DNA from 2 places in the Peribacillus sp. N1 genome. Region 1 is predicted to be linked to the other one. Evidence: riboswitches for the same ligand, from Rfam matches in the RefSeq annotation. Region 1 holds a riboswitch; the other holds the start of a gene.
The links. Region 1 has a riboswitch for thiamine pyrophosphate ahead of thiC (phosphomethylpyrimidine synthase ThiC). Riboswitches for the same ligand answer to the same signal wherever they lie in the genome.
Positions count from the first base shown of each region.

Region 2: linked by a shared signal. The riboswitch ahead of tenA (thiaminase II) and the one ahead of thiC (phosphomethylpyrimidine synthase ThiC) in region 1 are both predicted to bind thiamine pyrophosphate.

Region 1 covers NZ_BAAHZO010000008.1:93,250-101,584, forward strand. Annotated here, with positions in the region: gene ACYP5M_RS23865 (manganese catalase) at 1-753, opposite strand, end outside; gene ACYP5M_RS23870 (DUF2243 domain-containing protein) at 1,025-1,543, shown strand; gene ACYP5M_RS23875 (cytochrome c oxidase assembly protein) at 1,533-2,315, shown strand; gene ACYP5M_RS23880 (carboxymuconolactone decarboxylase family protein) at 2,428-2,793, shown strand; gene ACYP5M_RS23885 (spore coat protein) at 2,851-3,489, opposite strand; gene ACYP5M_RS23890 (hypothetical protein) at 3,666-3,809, shown strand; partial or broken gene ACYP5M_RS23895 (DUF3231 family protein) at 3,911-4,472, shown strand; gene thiC (phosphomethylpyrimidine synthase ThiC) at 4,709-6,487, opposite strand; TPP riboswitch at 6,623-6,737, opposite strand; gene ACYP5M_RS23905 (HAD family hydrolase) at 6,854-7,642, opposite strand; gene ACYP5M_RS23910 (histidine phosphatase family protein) at 7,778-8,311, opposite strand.
Region 2 covers NZ_BAAHZO010000001.1:520,781-529,115, forward strand. Annotated here, with positions in the region: gene ACYP5M_RS02415 (cobyric acid synthase) at 1-517, shown strand, start outside; gene ACYP5M_RS02420 (HU family DNA-binding protein) at 683-955, shown strand; gene ACYP5M_RS02425 (hypothetical protein) at 1,249-1,416, shown strand; gene ACYP5M_RS02430 (protein kinase domain-containing protein) at 1,413-2,141, opposite strand; gene ACYP5M_RS02435 (MFS transporter) at 2,561-2,920, shown strand; TPP riboswitch at 3,306-3,435, shown strand; gene tenA (thiaminase II) at 3,571-4,254, shown strand; gene ACYP5M_RS02445 (ECF transporter S component) at 4,269-4,853, shown strand; gene ACYP5M_RS02450 (ABC transporter ATP-binding protein) at 4,866-6,329, shown strand; gene ACYP5M_RS02455 (energy-coupling factor transporter transmembrane component T family protein) at 6,330-7,106, shown strand; gene ACYP5M_RS02460 (DUF561 domain-containing protein) at 7,147-7,758, shown strand; gene thiO (glycine oxidase ThiO) at 7,760-8,335, shown strand, end outside.

The sequences.
Region 1 (8,335 bases):
TTCAGCTACATAAACAAAATCTCCTGTACCATCTGGGGCGCTTCCTGTTGCCCATAGTCCGTCTGCTGATTCATTACCTTCTGACAAGTTCCAGAATTCGTACGCTTCCGGTTGAGATTCCATTTCCGCTTCCGGTGGGAATGACGCGGGAACGACAACGCCATTTTTTTCTTCAAGTTCTGCAATGGCCGCCATCCATTGATATTGGTGGTAACGATCACGGGCTAACATTTTACGGAAGGTGGCACGTACCCCCTCATCTTTGGTCATATGATATAAACGGGCCACTTGAAGGCGTCCTTGGCTTTCAGCATGAAGATTCGATCGCATGTCCGCTAATAGATTTCCGCTGGCTACAATATAAGATCCGTTCCAAGGCACCCCATTCGAGTTGGTTGGCAGTCCCCCAAGACCGCTTACGAGCAAATGCTGGGGATTGATTCCACCCATGATGGCTGCTGTAGCAGGATCTTTTGCGGCTTCTGCTTGATCTTCCGGAGAAGCGCCATCAAGCAATTGACTAATGAGCGAACAAAGCATCTCTACATGTCCAATTTCCTCTGTACCAATATCCATCAGCATATCTTTGTATTTTTCTTCTCCACGGCAGTTAAAACCCTGAAAAAGATATTGCATCATGACAGTCATTTCCCCAAACTGTCCACCTAACACTTCCTGAATTTGACGGGCAAGCATCGGATCTGGTCGATCTACCTTAACTTCAAATTGCAATTCTTTTTGATGGCGAAACATATTAACTCCTCCTTTTTTTATATGATGTACGGTTTTTTATTACCCGCCTGTCCATGCTTGAAACCTGAATTTAGTTATAACGAACAGTAATTAGAAAAAATTTACATGCCATTAACAATGATTACTGAACTAAAAAGCCAAGGACTATCTTTGGGCTATGAATCGCTCAATAAATAAGATTTATAAAAGGTCCATTTACTGTCTATAACTTTACAATACAGGGTAAAGTAGAAAGAACCATATATAGGAAATTTAAAAAGGAGGATGGAAAATGGATTTCAAGCCCCGAAATCAAAAAGATCAATCTATTTCACAATTACGTTATACTTATACCGCTCGTAATCTATGGTCCGGTTTTCTATTCGGGATTGGATTGGTGGCATTCATCGATGAGTCCATCTTTCATCAACTATTGCATTGGCACCATTTCTATGACAAGTCCACATCCAATATTGGGCTGGTCTCGGATGGTTTATTTCATGCCCTTAGCTGGTTCGCAACGGTCGGGTCGTTATTCATGTTCGCTGACCTTCGCCGTCGAAAGGGATTATGGCTGAAAAGGTGGATAGGGGGAGTTTTGCTCGGGGCAGGTTCTTTCCAGTTATATGACGGAATCATCCAGCACAAGCTCATGCGTCTCCATCAAATCCGTTACAATGTCGATATTCTCCCATACGACTTGATTTGGAACATTGCAGCCACAATCATGATCTTGATCGGCATTATCCTTGTCATTCAAACAAGGCGCAGCGTACTTAAAATGAAAGAAGATACCAGCAATGCACAGTAATGGACATATTCATGATAATGGGGCTGGTTTTGAACCGATTTTATTGATTCTTCTGGCGCTTGTGATAGTGATTTATATCGCAGCTGCCGTAATTTCAAACCGCCGCTATAAAAAATGGCCCTTATACCGTACGCTCTTTTGGATTCTTGGCACCATCTGTGCAGCCTCTGCAATTATAGGTCCCATAGCCAATCGCGCGAATATGGATTTCACGGCGCATATGGTTGGTCATTTACTGCTTGGAATGATTGCACCCATCCTACTCGTGTTTGCCGCACCTATTACTCTTGCACTGCGAACACTTGATGTACAATCAGCAAGACGCCTTTCAAAGGTGTTGAAAAGTTGGCCGCTGCGCATTATAAGCAATCCAATCACTGCCTCTGTGCTTAATATCGGGGGGCTTTGGATTCTTTATACGACTGAGTTATATGGGTTGATGCATCAGAATGCCCTTCTACATGCATTAGTGCATTTTCACGTGTTCATGGCGGGCTATCTATTCACTGCGTCTATGATTTATATGGACCCGACGCCCCACAGGTTCAGCTTCATGTTTCGTGCTGTCGTATTTACAATTTCACTGGCCGGCCATGATATCCTTTCTAAGTATATTTTTGCCCATCCTCCAAGCGGAGTCACAAAGGAACAAGCGGAAAATGGAGGAATGTTAATGTACTATGCCGGCGATGCCATTGACGTTGCACTTATTTTCATCCTTTGCTATCAATGGTTCAAAGCCACCCGGCCTAAGGAATCACTTGCCTTGTAGGAAGGAAGGCTACTTATTACTTAGTTAAACTCCTATGTTTCTGTTTAATCGTCCAACATTTAGCTCATACTAATTTTTGATGAAAAAAATTTAGGATGGAGCTGAATGGAAAATGGAATTTGAAGCTAACAATTCTACTGAAAATGCTCTTCGTGATTATAAAGCTGGAATCGGTGCCTTTACGCATAAAATGCCTGTTCTCGCAGAGAAATTCAATTCGTTTACGGAAGAGTGCTTTAAAGAAGGTCAATTATCCCAGAAAGAAAAACAGCTTATCGCATTAGGAATAAGCTTATATTCACAAGATGAATACTGTATTATCTACCATACAAAAGGATGTCTTGATCAAGGCTGTTCCGAACAGGAAATTCTTGAAGCCATTGGTGTGACCGCAGCATTTGGCGGAGGAGCCGCCATGAGTCAGGCTGTAACACTCGTCCAGGAATGCATCCAAGATATAAATCAGATGAAACAGTAAGAAAGAAGGGATAGGACAAATAGTCCTATCCCTTCTTTCTGTTGTTGACAAATGCTTTTAATGACTCATGTTGTTGTTATTGTTATTTCCTTGTGCTGGTGCATATGAATTCAACATTTGCTGCATATCCTGCTGTGCAAGCTGCGGAACTTGATAGTAATGATGTTTGTTTTGATATATCGAAATCTCATATGCCATTTCAATGCAGTTCGGAACGGAATCTGCAAATACGCGGCGAACCACCGGATTCGTTATTTCAAGCGCTGCCATCGCTTTCATGGATGCAGCAGACTTAACAGCTCCAAGCATCAAACCTGAAATGCATTCATCCGTAATTTCCGATACGGATTGCAAAGGTTTCTTTGGCTGAGTTGGTGTCAATCCATATATAAAATCGTTACCTTGATTCATTTTGTAGCTCTCAGTCCGTTTAGAAGGATCCTGGCCCGATTGGAAGCACTCCAGTGAAATATTATATTCATCTTGGATGAACTGATATTGACGATCCAGAATATCAAGTAATTCCTGATCCTGGATATGCTGACGCAAAAGAGTATACGTGTTTAAAGTACCAATCGTTCCCGACAACACTTCATGTACATCGAATACTTCGTGACCACCGTGATTCATTTGTGGGGGAATGGCACCCGTTTGCATGTTCTGGTGTACTTGACCTTGTTGATATTGGTTTTGCATTGTATTTCCCTCCTCCTTTTCAATGATGCGAACAAGTTTAGTATGTTAAACCCCAACTGGATTATTCAATCTAAACTCTTCCAAGAAGACCAATAAGCTGCTACATCATGTTTTCTGTATAAAAAAAACGTGGCGTTTTAAACTATAGACACTTTATATGTATGGGAGGATTTCCAATGACACATCAATGCTTCTATTGTAGTAATGTTACGGAAGAAAAAAAAATCCATGTGGTAACGTTTCAAGTTTCTGACATGGATAGAAATGAAATGCTCTGTGATGAATGTTATCAAGAATGGCTACAAGGAATAAAAGGTTAAGCGTTAAAGCCCTCTAACATTTCACAAACATCAACAATGCATACGTGGATGAACTCAGGGTAACTTAAATCCGTTAAATAGTGAATTTCAAGGAGGAGGGTATGGGAATTTTAAGCGGTAATCCGAAAGAAGAGCCTATCCATTACGGAGAGGTATTTGGAACATGGGCATTTCTAACAACTACAAAAGGACTGATTTGCCTGTCATCAAACTTTGCTTAATCATACTGGCGACAAGGACCTGCATAAATTACTTGTTGAAGTGATCAATCAAGGGAAACAGGAACATGACCAACTTGAATCATTATTAAAAGAAAATAACGTAGGACTGCCTCCGTCACCACCTGAAAGGCCAAAAGCTAATTTGGAGGATATTCCAGTCGGGGCACGTTTTCAAGATCCTGAAATCTCTGCTTCAGTAGCAATCGATATTAATGCAGGATTAGTTGCTTGCAGCCAAATCATGGGTCAATGCATCAGAGAAGATATTGCACAGATGTTCGCACAATTCCATACGAATAAAGCTGCATTGGGTGCTGAATTCCTAAGATTGAATAAGGAAAAAGGCTGGCTGTCCCTCCACTTCATATTAATAAAACAAGTATGTAAATATAATGAAATATCCCCTAATCATGTTGACATCGTGATTGGATGCCCAACATGATTAAGGGGTTAATTCCGATAATGAAAGGACGATTAAGGAATCATTACCATTGCAGACTTTCGATTAAGTGGCACTTTGTGCATTGTTGACTATAATCAGTTTTTACAAATTCATGATTACACTTCTCGCGAAAAATGTTCAGCTCCCTTTTCAGCTGTTCCAATTGAGTTTCCAACTGTTTCATTTCAACTTTTATTTGGATTACCCGATTCATCGAATTCTCCCTCTCATCGGAATCATAAATAGATTTCCCCGTCCGTTTTCCTAAATTCATTCGCTTTTTCTTTAAGACCTTCATCGATTACCGACTCAAAGCCCAGACCCTTTTCCTTCGCCAAATCACGGATGTCTTGAGAAATCCTCATACTGCAGAATTTGGGTCCGCACATTGAACAGAAATGGGCTGTCTTGGCACCTTCAGCCGGTAGTGTTTCATCGTGATATTCAACTGCCCTTTCAGGATCGAGGGAAAGATTGAATTGATCTCTCCAACGAAATTCGAATCTAGCCTTCGAAAGGGCATCATCCCGTTTTCGTGCCTGGGGATGGCCTTTAGCAAGATCAGCTGCGTGGGCTGCAATTTTATAAGTAATGACCCCTACACGAACATCCTCTTTATTCGGAAGCCCCAAATGCTCTTTCGGTGTCACATAACAAAGCATGGCCGTTCCAAACCATCCAATCATGGCAGCACCAATCGCAGAAGTGATATGATCGTATCCAGGAGCTATATCCGTTGTCAATGGTCCCAGGGTATAGAATGGTGCTTCTTGACAGACTTCCAGCTGCTTATCCATATTTTCTTTAATCAAATGCATCGGTACGTGACCGGGTCCCTCCACCATGACTTGAACATCGTGCTTCCAAGCAATCTTCGTCAGTTCCCCAAGTGTTTCCAATTCAGCGAATTGAGCCTCATCGTTTGCATCTGCAATGGAGCCAGGACGGAGGCCGTCACCTAATGAGAAAGAGACATCATACGCCTTCATGATTTCACAAATCTCTTCAAAGTGAGTATAGAGAAAACTTTCTTGGTGGTGGGCCAAGCACCATTGTGCCATGATGGAGCCCCCCCGGGAAACGATTCCCGTAACTCGCTTTGCTGTCATGGGAATGTATCGCAAAAGCACTCCGGCGTGTATCGTGAAGTAATCCACACCTTGCTCAGCCTGCTCGATTAATGTATCCCGGAAAACTTCCCAATTTAAATCTTCCGCGACTCCATTCACTTTTTCCAATGCTTGATATATCGGAACCGTCCCAACTGGCACAGGAGAATTCCTGATAATCCATTCCCGGGTCGTGTGAATATTCTTACCGGTGGAAAGATCCATTATGTTGTCTGCACCCCAACGTGTAGCCCAAGTCATTTTCTCCACTTCTGCTTCAATCGATGAACTAACAGCGGAATTTCCAATATTCGCATTTATTTTCACATGAAAATTACGTCCAATGATCATGGGCTCACTTTCAGGATGGTTAATATTTGCCGGAATGATCGCCCTCCCGCTAGCTACCTCATCTCTTACAAAATCAGGGGCTACATTTTCCCTGATCGAGATGAATTCCATCTCAGGAGTTATGATACCTTTTCGGGCATAATGGAGCTGGGTTACGTTTTGCCCTTTTGCTGCACGCAATGGTTTTCTTTTCAATCCCGGAAAAATTTCTGCTTTCGTTTGTGACTCTTTTTTATACCCGTTATCTTCGGGCTTTATTTCACGCCCTTCATACTCTTCAACATCTTCCCTTTCCAGAACCCAGCTGCGTCTAATCGGGGCAAGACCTTTATGAATATCAATGGGATATTCTGAATCCGTATAAAAGCCGCTTGTGTCATATACTCGTAAAGGCGGATTCTCCTCTTCGCCGAATGAACCTGTAGTCGGACTTAGCTTAATTTCACGCATGGGCACCCTAATATCGGGTCTAGATCCCTCAACATACACTTTTTTACTCCCGGCAAAACTGGACATAATTGAAACGTTCATGTCATTTACTGAATTACTCATCATGATTTCATTTCTCCTTTTTAAGTTCATTTAAAAAGGACAAAATCCAATCCATTTCGCACGAAAAAGCCAGATCTCATATTTAAGACCTGGCTAACGTTAGTATGGCTACAGAAATGACCAATTGAAATGTCATTGTTTAGTAGATTCTAACTTCCCCACGCTGGTATGAACCAGATCAGGTCCTGAGGGTTAAGAAGCTTAAGCGCTTCTCTCTCAGCCCAACTTTTATTGGACACCCCTAGTCTGAATAATTTAATTGATTACAGGGTAACTATATCTCACCCATTTCATTCTGTAAATAATTTGAAAGACCTAATATTTTCATTACAACTATCAAAAATTTATTATTTGAAGAAGAGCCGTTAATTAATTTCCCAGGCTCTCAAGGATAGGGTAAAGCTCCTCTAAATGCTTGATTTCATAGGTTGGAATCACTGCATTCCGTTCCTTATCATGGCGATTTATCCAAACCGACTTTATGCCTACCCGTGATGCTCCAAGGATATCCGTCATTAAATTATCGCCGACCATCAATACTTCATCCTTATCAAGCTCCATGATCCCCAAAGCATGCTCAAAAATGGAGGCATCCGGTTTACCTCTTCCAAATGCGCCTGAAATCACGATTTGGTCGAAATAAGGAACCAGTTCAGGCGTAATTTCAAGTTTGGTATTTTGCAGCTCAGGAGATCCGTTCGTAAGCAATAGCAACTTATACTTCCCTTTTAATTCATCCAGAACACGGAATGTTTCTTCATAGATAAATGGCTTTTTGCGTCTCTCCGCAGGGAAACGTTCTGCCAGTTCAAGTCCAAATTCCGGGTCATCGATCCCTAATGCCAATAACCCTCTCGTCCACGCTTCTTTCCGATAAGCCGGTGCAATCCCGGCCATCTTCCTGAATTCATCATGATCATCCTGAAAATTTCCCCATAGCCCCTCAAATGGGTTGATTCCGATCATTTGGGTGAATGCATATGTATCGTAAGAAGAATAAAGCTCACGCGCTTCCTTTCGCACAGCTTCTTCAAAATCGTCGACATTCAGATCATATTTCTCCTTGGCCACTTCACATGTGGCCACAAAAGCCTCTTTTACACTTTTCTGATCCCATAGTAATGTATCATCTAAATCAAAAAAAACTGCCTTCAGCAAAATGTCCACCCCTCTTTCCCTATTATTGAATTCGTAAAAATTACACTATTACAATAATAAACCACAACCAATAAAAAAAGAATAACTATTCGGAAAATGACTTACCTTTTCTAGTGGGAAACTCTTATCCACTTATCACCTTTCAAATACATACAGCTTTCCATTACTGGCAATCTTGAATTTGGGACCGGTGAACCCCCGTCGGATCAGCTCTTTCCTCATATATACCATGAGGGCGGCATGACTCACGATCAAAACATCCCTTTCCCCCTTTGCAAAGACTTCATCCAATACTTTATTGATCCTTCGCTCTGCGATCTTAATTTCCGCCCTTGTCTGCTTGTTTAACACCGAGCAGCAGCGAATCCAGATAGCCCAAAGGATGAATGGCAGCTTTACCCTTCCTTTAAGAGGCGGGGAAGGTATTTCCCGCAGCTCCTCCATCCGGTGAACCGGACCTGGATAGATATGTTCCGCTGTCTTGACAGCTCTCGACATATCACTGCAATAACACTCCTCCCATTCCTCCGCGCCAAATAAAGTCGTTCCATAAATAATATCCGCTGCATCATAGTCCTTAAACCATTGCTTCATATCATCCGCCGTCACAGATCTCCCAGTAGGAAATTCATGTGCCACCTTAAAATGCCGTACCAAACCAATTTTCATATCTTCTCCTTTTTATCTTTTAAA
Region 2 (8,335 bases), on a different contig from region 1:
CATATGCGGCGGTTTTCAAATGCTAGGGACTAAACTTTTCGATCCTGACGCGGTCGAAGGTGACGGTGAGAACGCAGATGGGCTCTCGCTTCTTCCGGTGGAAACCGTATTTCAAGCAGAGAAGAAAACGGTACAAATGGAAGGTGTCCTTTCTGCCGGGATAATGGAAGGTCAAATGAATCTTAACGGTTTCGAAATACATTTAGGCAGAACGACATTGAAGTCGCAAGTAAGGCCCTTTCTTTTATTGAAGGATGGAAGAGAGGATGGAGCCATTTCCAATGACAACAAGGTAATGGGAACATATCTTCATGGGATATTCCATAATCGCCTGTTCACTAGATTACTAGTTAACCAAATTCGACGGAACAAGGGGTTGGAAGAAGTGAAGGAAAACGTCCAAAGCGACTCGGAGCGCAGGGAGGAAGCGTACAATCTCTTGGCATCCCATTTGGAGGAAAACATTGATATGGATACCATCTATCAATGGCTGCAGCTGGAAACTGCAGAAAGTTAAAAAGGTCATTAGGTTAATGTGATCAATGCCCTTTTACCTTTAAAAAAGATCATTTTAGAGCGATAATTCCTTTTATTTAGCCATTTTAAGTGACAGAGGCATACAAGATATGTTATGTTGTCTACTCTACATACTTTATACAAAATAAAAGGATGAGGTGTTCATATGAATAAAACAGAATTAGTGAGCAGTGTTGCAGCACAAGCTGAACTGACAAAAGACGACGCAAAAAAAGTAGTGGACGCATTGTTTGAAACAATCACGGCTACACTTGCTAAAGAAGAAAAAATCCAATTAGTTGGTTTTGGTACATTTGAAGTGCGTGACCGTGCTGCCCGTACAGGAAGAAACCCGCAAACTGGCGAAGAAATACAAATTGCAGCTAGTAAAGTTCCCGCTTTTAAAGCAGGTAAGGAATTAAAAGAAGCTGTAAAATAAAAAAGTAAACAAAAAAACCTGGCGATGCGATATTCGCCAGGTTTTTTTGTTTACTGTCATGCGCTTCGAAGAACAGTAAAAGACAGTCATTTTTATTTATTTGTGCCATTATCTAACGGAGGAATTTAGGGAGTTCTCATGATCAACAATGAAAGAAGCCCACTTCATGAAGCAGTAATGGAATGTAACATAAATGAAAAAAAATTATAGTACTTATTAGTAAGGTTTATACTGTGACTATGTTAGGCTAAGTAATAACAAGTTTTAAAACCAAAATAAAAGAGGTGAAAGATATGCTGAAGAAAATAATGAAAAAAATCAAACAGCTTTCCCAAGGCAGCAGTGAGCGAAGACATGGTCATTATCGCCGAGGCAGCAGCAGCAGCAGCCGAGGCTACAAAAGGTATCCCATGAGTGGAAGTGACCGCTACAAGAGAAAAGGGCGCGGCAGTAGCAGCTAATTCAGTTTCTTTGACTTCAATGCAGCCTGCAGGTCCATTGAGATTTCTTTAATATCTGAATAAGGTTCTTGGATGCTTAATAACCTGTTCAGTAAATGCACGGTTTCTTTTTCTAACGAAAGCTCTTCTGTCCAAGGAAGAGTCTTTTTACTTTTGGAGGCGTACGTCGTATAAAGTACATATAGAAGTATTTCCCCCAAGTCGTAAAAATCCTGCCTTTTCAGCTGCAACATGGATTCTTTAGTAAAATCGGCCGAATTGATCTTTTTAGACAAACCAAAGTCTATCAAAATGGGCTGATTGTTCTTTAGTAAAATATTTGGTATACGTAAATCTTGATGGGAAATGTCATGGTCATGTAGATAAGATACTAAACCGACCAGCTCATCCAGAAAAAATAGAGACTCTTTCTCATTGAATGTTATATGATTCATGAAAATATGGTCTTCCAAATTATCTCCTTCTATGAAATCCATCACAAAATAAACATTTCCCTCATGTGAAAATTTATCGTGAAATTTGGGGATGTTTTTGTGGTTTAACATTCGTAAAATGGAAATTTCATTTTCAAACTGCTTCAGCTCTTTTTTGCTGCGGCGTTTACTTTTCCGGAGTTGCTTGATCACTATATTTTCTTTTTTTTTCAAATCATTGCAAAGATAAATAATACCGTAGCTTCCTGTTCCGATTACAGCTTTTACCTCGTAACGGTAATTCAAAACCACTCCTTTTTTTAAAGGTATATCCACGAAAAATTGGTAGAACTTTCTAAATGTACGCAAAATTGAAACTTTCCTCACCACTTTCATCTATTCAAGTCAAGAACAAAAAAGTCCGTTATTAATTAAGCTGGAAATATGAATGAACATGGTTAGTTTAACACTGATTTTTGATAATGCGGTAATGAAAGTCATTTTATAATAAATATAAGAAAAACAAGAACTTTAGCATGGTCGATGAAGTGCTTAACAAACCGATGCAAGTAGCCGTCAATGCGGTTAACAAGTAATTTTAATAGTTGAATAGGGAGGGGGGCCGTCATGGGCAGTCCGGATACGGCCTTTAATCCAGTTTATCTTTCAATCTTATATCGGGAATAGGACAAATTGGCGGATCGTTAATTGGAGGGTACTTCGTTGGGAAAATAGGCCATAGAAGAGTACTTTTATCCCTCTGTGCAATGGGTACTGTTTGTTTTGTCATATTAGGTTTGACCTCAAATGCAGCAGCCTTATATATTCTGATCGCTTTTGGAGGTGCCTGTACAGTCGGCACGATGAATTTGGCTAATACGTATATATCCGAGTATTATCCCCGGGAGATAAGGTCCACCGGGATAGGTTGGGCCTTGGCTTTTGGTAGAATTGGCGCGATTGTTGCCCCGACATTAATAGGATTACTGCTGGCTGCAAACTATTCACCACAAAATGCATTCATGGCCTTCACTGTTCCGAGCATAATGGCTGCCTGGGCGTTATGTGAAAGAGAAGTATGGCAGCTATGATAAACTACAGATCGAGCAAAATATTAAAACGAAAAGCAACATCGAATGTATAATATTGTTTTTTAGAGAATAAACGAATTCACGAGTAAAGTAGCTAAACTCACGAGTAAAGCAGCAGAAATCCCAAGAAAAATCAATTTCACGAGTAAAGCAGCTGAATTTACGAGTAAACCGGCCAAATTCACGAGTAAAAGAGTAGAATTCACGAGGAAATTACGTAATGAAACCCATTGATTAAAGTGCCGTTAAACTGCCGGGTAAATGGTGTATATGCAAGATTGAAAGGTTAGTAACCCTAAATCATTAAGTTGAAAACTTTTTCTAATACGTTTGACAATTGGATTTATCGTGTTAATATAAAGGCAAATGAAATTTAATATACAATTTGTACCACTAGGGGTGCTTTAAAGGTGAAAGTTGATTTTTACCGCAGAAGCTGAGATTAAAGTATGACTTTAAGACCCTTAGAACCTGATCTGGTTTATACCAGCGTAGGGAAGTGGGGTCTGGAACAATACGTTTCTGTATTATTTCAAGTACAACCACTTTCTTTACGTTTAAGAAAGTGGTTTTTTGTTTGCAAAAAAAGGGGTGATAAAAGTTTTTTTCCGTAATATTCATTCAAAAAATATAATTTGGAGGTAATGGTCATGAAGTTTTCAGAGGAAATTCGTCAGGAAGTGGATCACATTTGGGAAGCTAGCTTTAATCACCCGTTTGTTTCAGGAATAGGAGATGGCACATTGCCATTGGAGTGTTTCCGTTTCTATGTTATGCAAGATTCCTATTATTTATCTCATTTTGCTAGGGTTCAAGCTTTAGGAGCAGTTAAAGCTACTGATTTACATACAACAAGCAGGCTTGCCGGCCATGCACAAGGAACATATGAAGCGGAGTTGAAGCTTCATGAGAATTTTTCTGAGAGATTAGGGATCACAAAAGAAGAACGGGATAATTTCAAACCAGCCCCGACCGCTTATGCTTATACTTCCCATATGTATCGTGCGGCTTATTCGGGACATTTAGGAGATGTTATTGCAGCTATCTTGCCGTGTTACTGGCTTTATTATGAAATAGGTGAAAAGCTGCAAGGGTGCATGCCGGAGGAGCCGATTTATCAAGAATGGATAGCGGCTTACGGAGGGGAGTGGTTCCGCACTTTGGTGGAAGAACAAATTGCGAGGCTTGATGAGATTGCTGAAAAAGTGACAGACGAAGATAAGGAAAGAATGAAAGAGCATTTTATCCTCAGCAGCCAATATGAATACTCATTTTGGGAAATGGCTTATCGTTTAGAGACATGGCCTGTGCATAAGGAAACACTAGAAGTATAAAGGGGAATGAAACAATGAAAAAAGGTTTGAAATTAACGGACATATTGGTCACGATCGTGATTGCGGTAGCATTTGGAATCGTTTATATCCTTTGGGGTTCGATTTATTATTCCGTTAAACCGTTAGGATTACATCTGGATCAACTTATTTATGGAATGTGGTTTATAGCTGGCCCCGTCGCCTTCTTAATTTTACGGAAACCGGGTGTGGCACTTTTGGCGGAGATAGCTGCAGCTTCCGGGGAGTTCTTCCTTGGTTCACCATGGGGGCTGACCGTACTGTTATATGGGGTGGTACAAGGTTTGTTCGCGGAACTGGTGTTCATGGCTTTCAAATATAAAAAATTCAATATGCCGGTGGCCGTTTTAGCTGCGATAGCTTCCTGCCTGGCATCAGTTATTATGGATTTTGCATACGGGGAAATAGGTGCGCTTTCAACCTGGAATCTATCGTTATTCATGATAGCGAGGTTTGTGGGTTCCATATTCTTTGCAGGTGTGACCGCTTATTATCTAGTTAAAGTCCTGGAAGCAACAGGAGTAACAAATCTTGTGCGTCCGGTTTCAAATAAAGATTATGCAGAACTGGATCAAAAGTAGAGGTTGAGGGCCATGGAACCAATCGTTTCTGTTGAAAAGTTAAGAATGAAATATCCCGGTGATGAATCTTTGATATTCAAGGACCTATCATTAACGTTTGATCAAGGAGAAAAAGTGCTATTGTTGGGGCCATCAGGTTGTGGTAAGTCGACCCTTTTACAAGTGTTAAGCGGATTGATTCCGAATTCCATCGAAGTACCGATGAAAGCGGAAAAATTGAAATGCCCTTCTTCGTGGGGGTATGTTTTTCAAGATCCTGATAGTCAGTTTTGCATGCCATTTGCCGATGAGGAAATTGCCTTCGTCCTTGAGAATCTTTCCGTCCCTAAAGAAGAAATGAAAGAGAAGATTCAAAATCATTTCCGTAAAGTAGGATTGAACCTGGGCCATACAAGTATTGAAACATTATCAGGCGGGATGAAACAGCGTCTGGCAATCGCTTCAGTATTGGCCCTTGAACCAGAAGTGATATTTTTAGATGAGCCAACCGCCATGCTTGATCCGGAAGGAACGAAAGAAATCTGGGAATTGCTGAAGGAAGTCGGACGAGACAAAACGGTTATTATCGTCGAGCATAAAATTGACCATGTTTTAGAATTCATCGAACGAATCGTGCTTTTTAACGATGATGGTCAAATCATAGCTGATGGTCCAAGAGACACCATTCTTTCACTATATAAAAATGAAATGAAGGAATATGGAATTTGGTTCCCAGGTGTTTGGGGTGAATATATACAGAATTATGCACCGATTCGGGAACACCCATTTACAGATGATTCACCTCTTATGAATGTGCAAGGCTTTAGCGGTTTTCGGAATAAAGAGGAAAAAATCAAGGTTGACGAGCTGAAGGTCCATTCAGGTGAATGGATTGTAATCAGGGGTGAGAATGGCGCGGGGAAGAGTACACTTTTGCATGCACTGATGCAGTTCATAAAAACGAATGGTAAGTATGAATTATTGGGAACACCGATTAAAAAGGTGAAAAATCCAACGGATCATATGACGTTTGTCTTTCAAAATCCTGAGTTTCAGTTCGTTGCAAATACTGTATATGAAGAGATTGCTTATTCATTGCGAATTGATAAAAGGCCGCAACAAGAAATAGATGAGAGAGTCCGCTCATTGCTTAAAGTGTTCCGCCTGGAGGAACATCGGGATAAACACCCGTTTCAATTATCAATGGGTCAAAAGCGTCGCTTAAGCGTAGCCGCCTCAATCGTAATAGACAAAAAAATCATTCTCCTGGATGAGCCAACCTTTGGCCAAGATTCGAAAAATACCTTTGCATTACTGGAATGGTTTGAGGAATATCGAAGGCGTGGAATAACAGTGATCATGGTAACTCATGACGATCATATTTCAAAAAACTTTGCAACCAGGATCTGGACGGTTAAGGATGGAAACGTAATAAGTGATGAAAACATTGTGCAATCAGGATTTGTGGAGACCAAAGTTAAAAGGAGTGTCATGTAGATGAATGATTCAAATGCAGAAACATGGCTCCATAGAATTAATCCAAGCCTTAAACTTGGTGTACTGATTGTGTTATGCATCGTGGCGTTATTCATTCATGACCTGAATTATATGATGAATATCACCATTGGCGTATTACTTTTGTTTTTGTTTTTTACCGGGCATTCGATAAAACGCATCTTACTTTTGTCGATTCCCTTTTGTTTCATTTTTATATCCACCTCTTCTGCAATGATATTATTCGGGCAAGGTGAGACGCTTTGGTTTGAGTGGGGCCTTATATCGATTACTGAAGAAAGTTTCATGAGGGGATTACTGGTAGGCTTTCGAGCTTTGTTCTTTGCGGTCCTTGGCTTAACTTTTTCCTTAACTACGAGACCAGTGAACTTGTTTTATTCGTTAATGCAGCAAGTTAAGCTTAAACCGAAATATGCCTATAGTTTCATGGCGGCATTAAGGCTGATTCCCATCATGATGGAGGAGTTCCAAACGATACGAAACGCGATGAAGGTACGCGGCTTCGAAAGGGGAAAAGGGATAAAAGCGTTATATTTTAAAATGAAAGCCTATTCCATCCCGTTGTTATCCGGAAGCATAAGACGTGCTCACCGAATCGCGGTTGCGATGGAAGCAAAGCGATTTACAGACACACGAGAACGAACATTCTATTATGAGTTTGGGTTTTCAAAAAAGGACCATGGTTTCATTTTGTATTTTATCATCCTGTTGTTGGCCGGCTTTTATCTGTCGATTCAATTCCCGTTAGTTTCTATTTGATTTTATGAGATTGTAACTTTACTTGTTAGGAGTCCTTAGTATGAATGCACATGAATTGCATATTATTTCTACTGGGAAACAGCCAATTGAAAAGTTTGTGGAAATCGCTTCAAACATTCAGGAACATGTTGATTTCTTTTATCTAAGGGAAAAGCATATGAGTGCATCGGAACTTTATCGAGCAGTGACCCTGCTACATGATAATAGGATCCCGCTTTCTAAGATCATCATTAATGATCGGGTGGATGTAGCTTGGGTACACAAAGTATTTGGTGTGCAATTGGCTTTTCATAGTTTAGGTGCGGGAGTTGTAAAAGGAGCTTTTCCAGGGATGAATGTTGGCTGTTCGATCCATTCCATGGATGAAGCGAATGCCGCATTCAGCAAAGGGGCCGATTACGCGATATATGGACATGTTTTTGAAACGGATTCAAAAATCGGCCTTCCTCCTAGGGGAGTTGAGGAGCTTCATGCAATCTCAAGAAATGTCAATCTTCCGATAATTGCGATAGGCGGAATAACACCTTTCAATTGCCAAATCGTGCTGGATGCGGGGGCACGTGGAATTGCGGTCATGTCAGGGGTTCTTGAAGCTGAAAATCCGATTGAAGCCGTTAAAGAATATTCGAAGTCTTTGGGAAAGGAGACATAAGATGAATTCCATATATGATGCAATCATTGTTGGGGGAGGAGTAATAGGTGGATCCATTGCTTTTCAATTAGCCAAACGAGGTAAAAAGGTCCTTTTATTGGAAAAAGATAGACTTGCCAGCAAAGCATCCAGTGCTGCAGCCGGGATGTTAGGGGCACAAGCCGAGTTAGATGCTGATAACCCGCTTTTTACATTGGCAAGCCGAAGCAGGGGGATGTTTCCTGCACTGGCGGAAGAATTAAAAGACATAAGTGGAATAGACATCGAATTAGTGAACAAGGGCATGTTCAAGGTGGCGCTAACGAATGATCAGGTAGCCGAGTTGAAGAACATGATTAGAGCCCAGCAAGATGCGGGACTTGAGGCTGAATGGCTATCGACTGCCGAAATAAGGAAAACGGAACCTCTTCTTTCGGATGAGATTAAAGGAGCCATGTTCATTCCTAAGGATGGACAAGTTTCAGCCACTAGGCTGTCGCTCGCTTTTACTGAATCTGCCGCTGCCCTTGGTGTAGATATAAAGGAATTTGTTCATGTCTCCGACTTAGTTACTGAAAACGGATGTGTAACTGGAGTG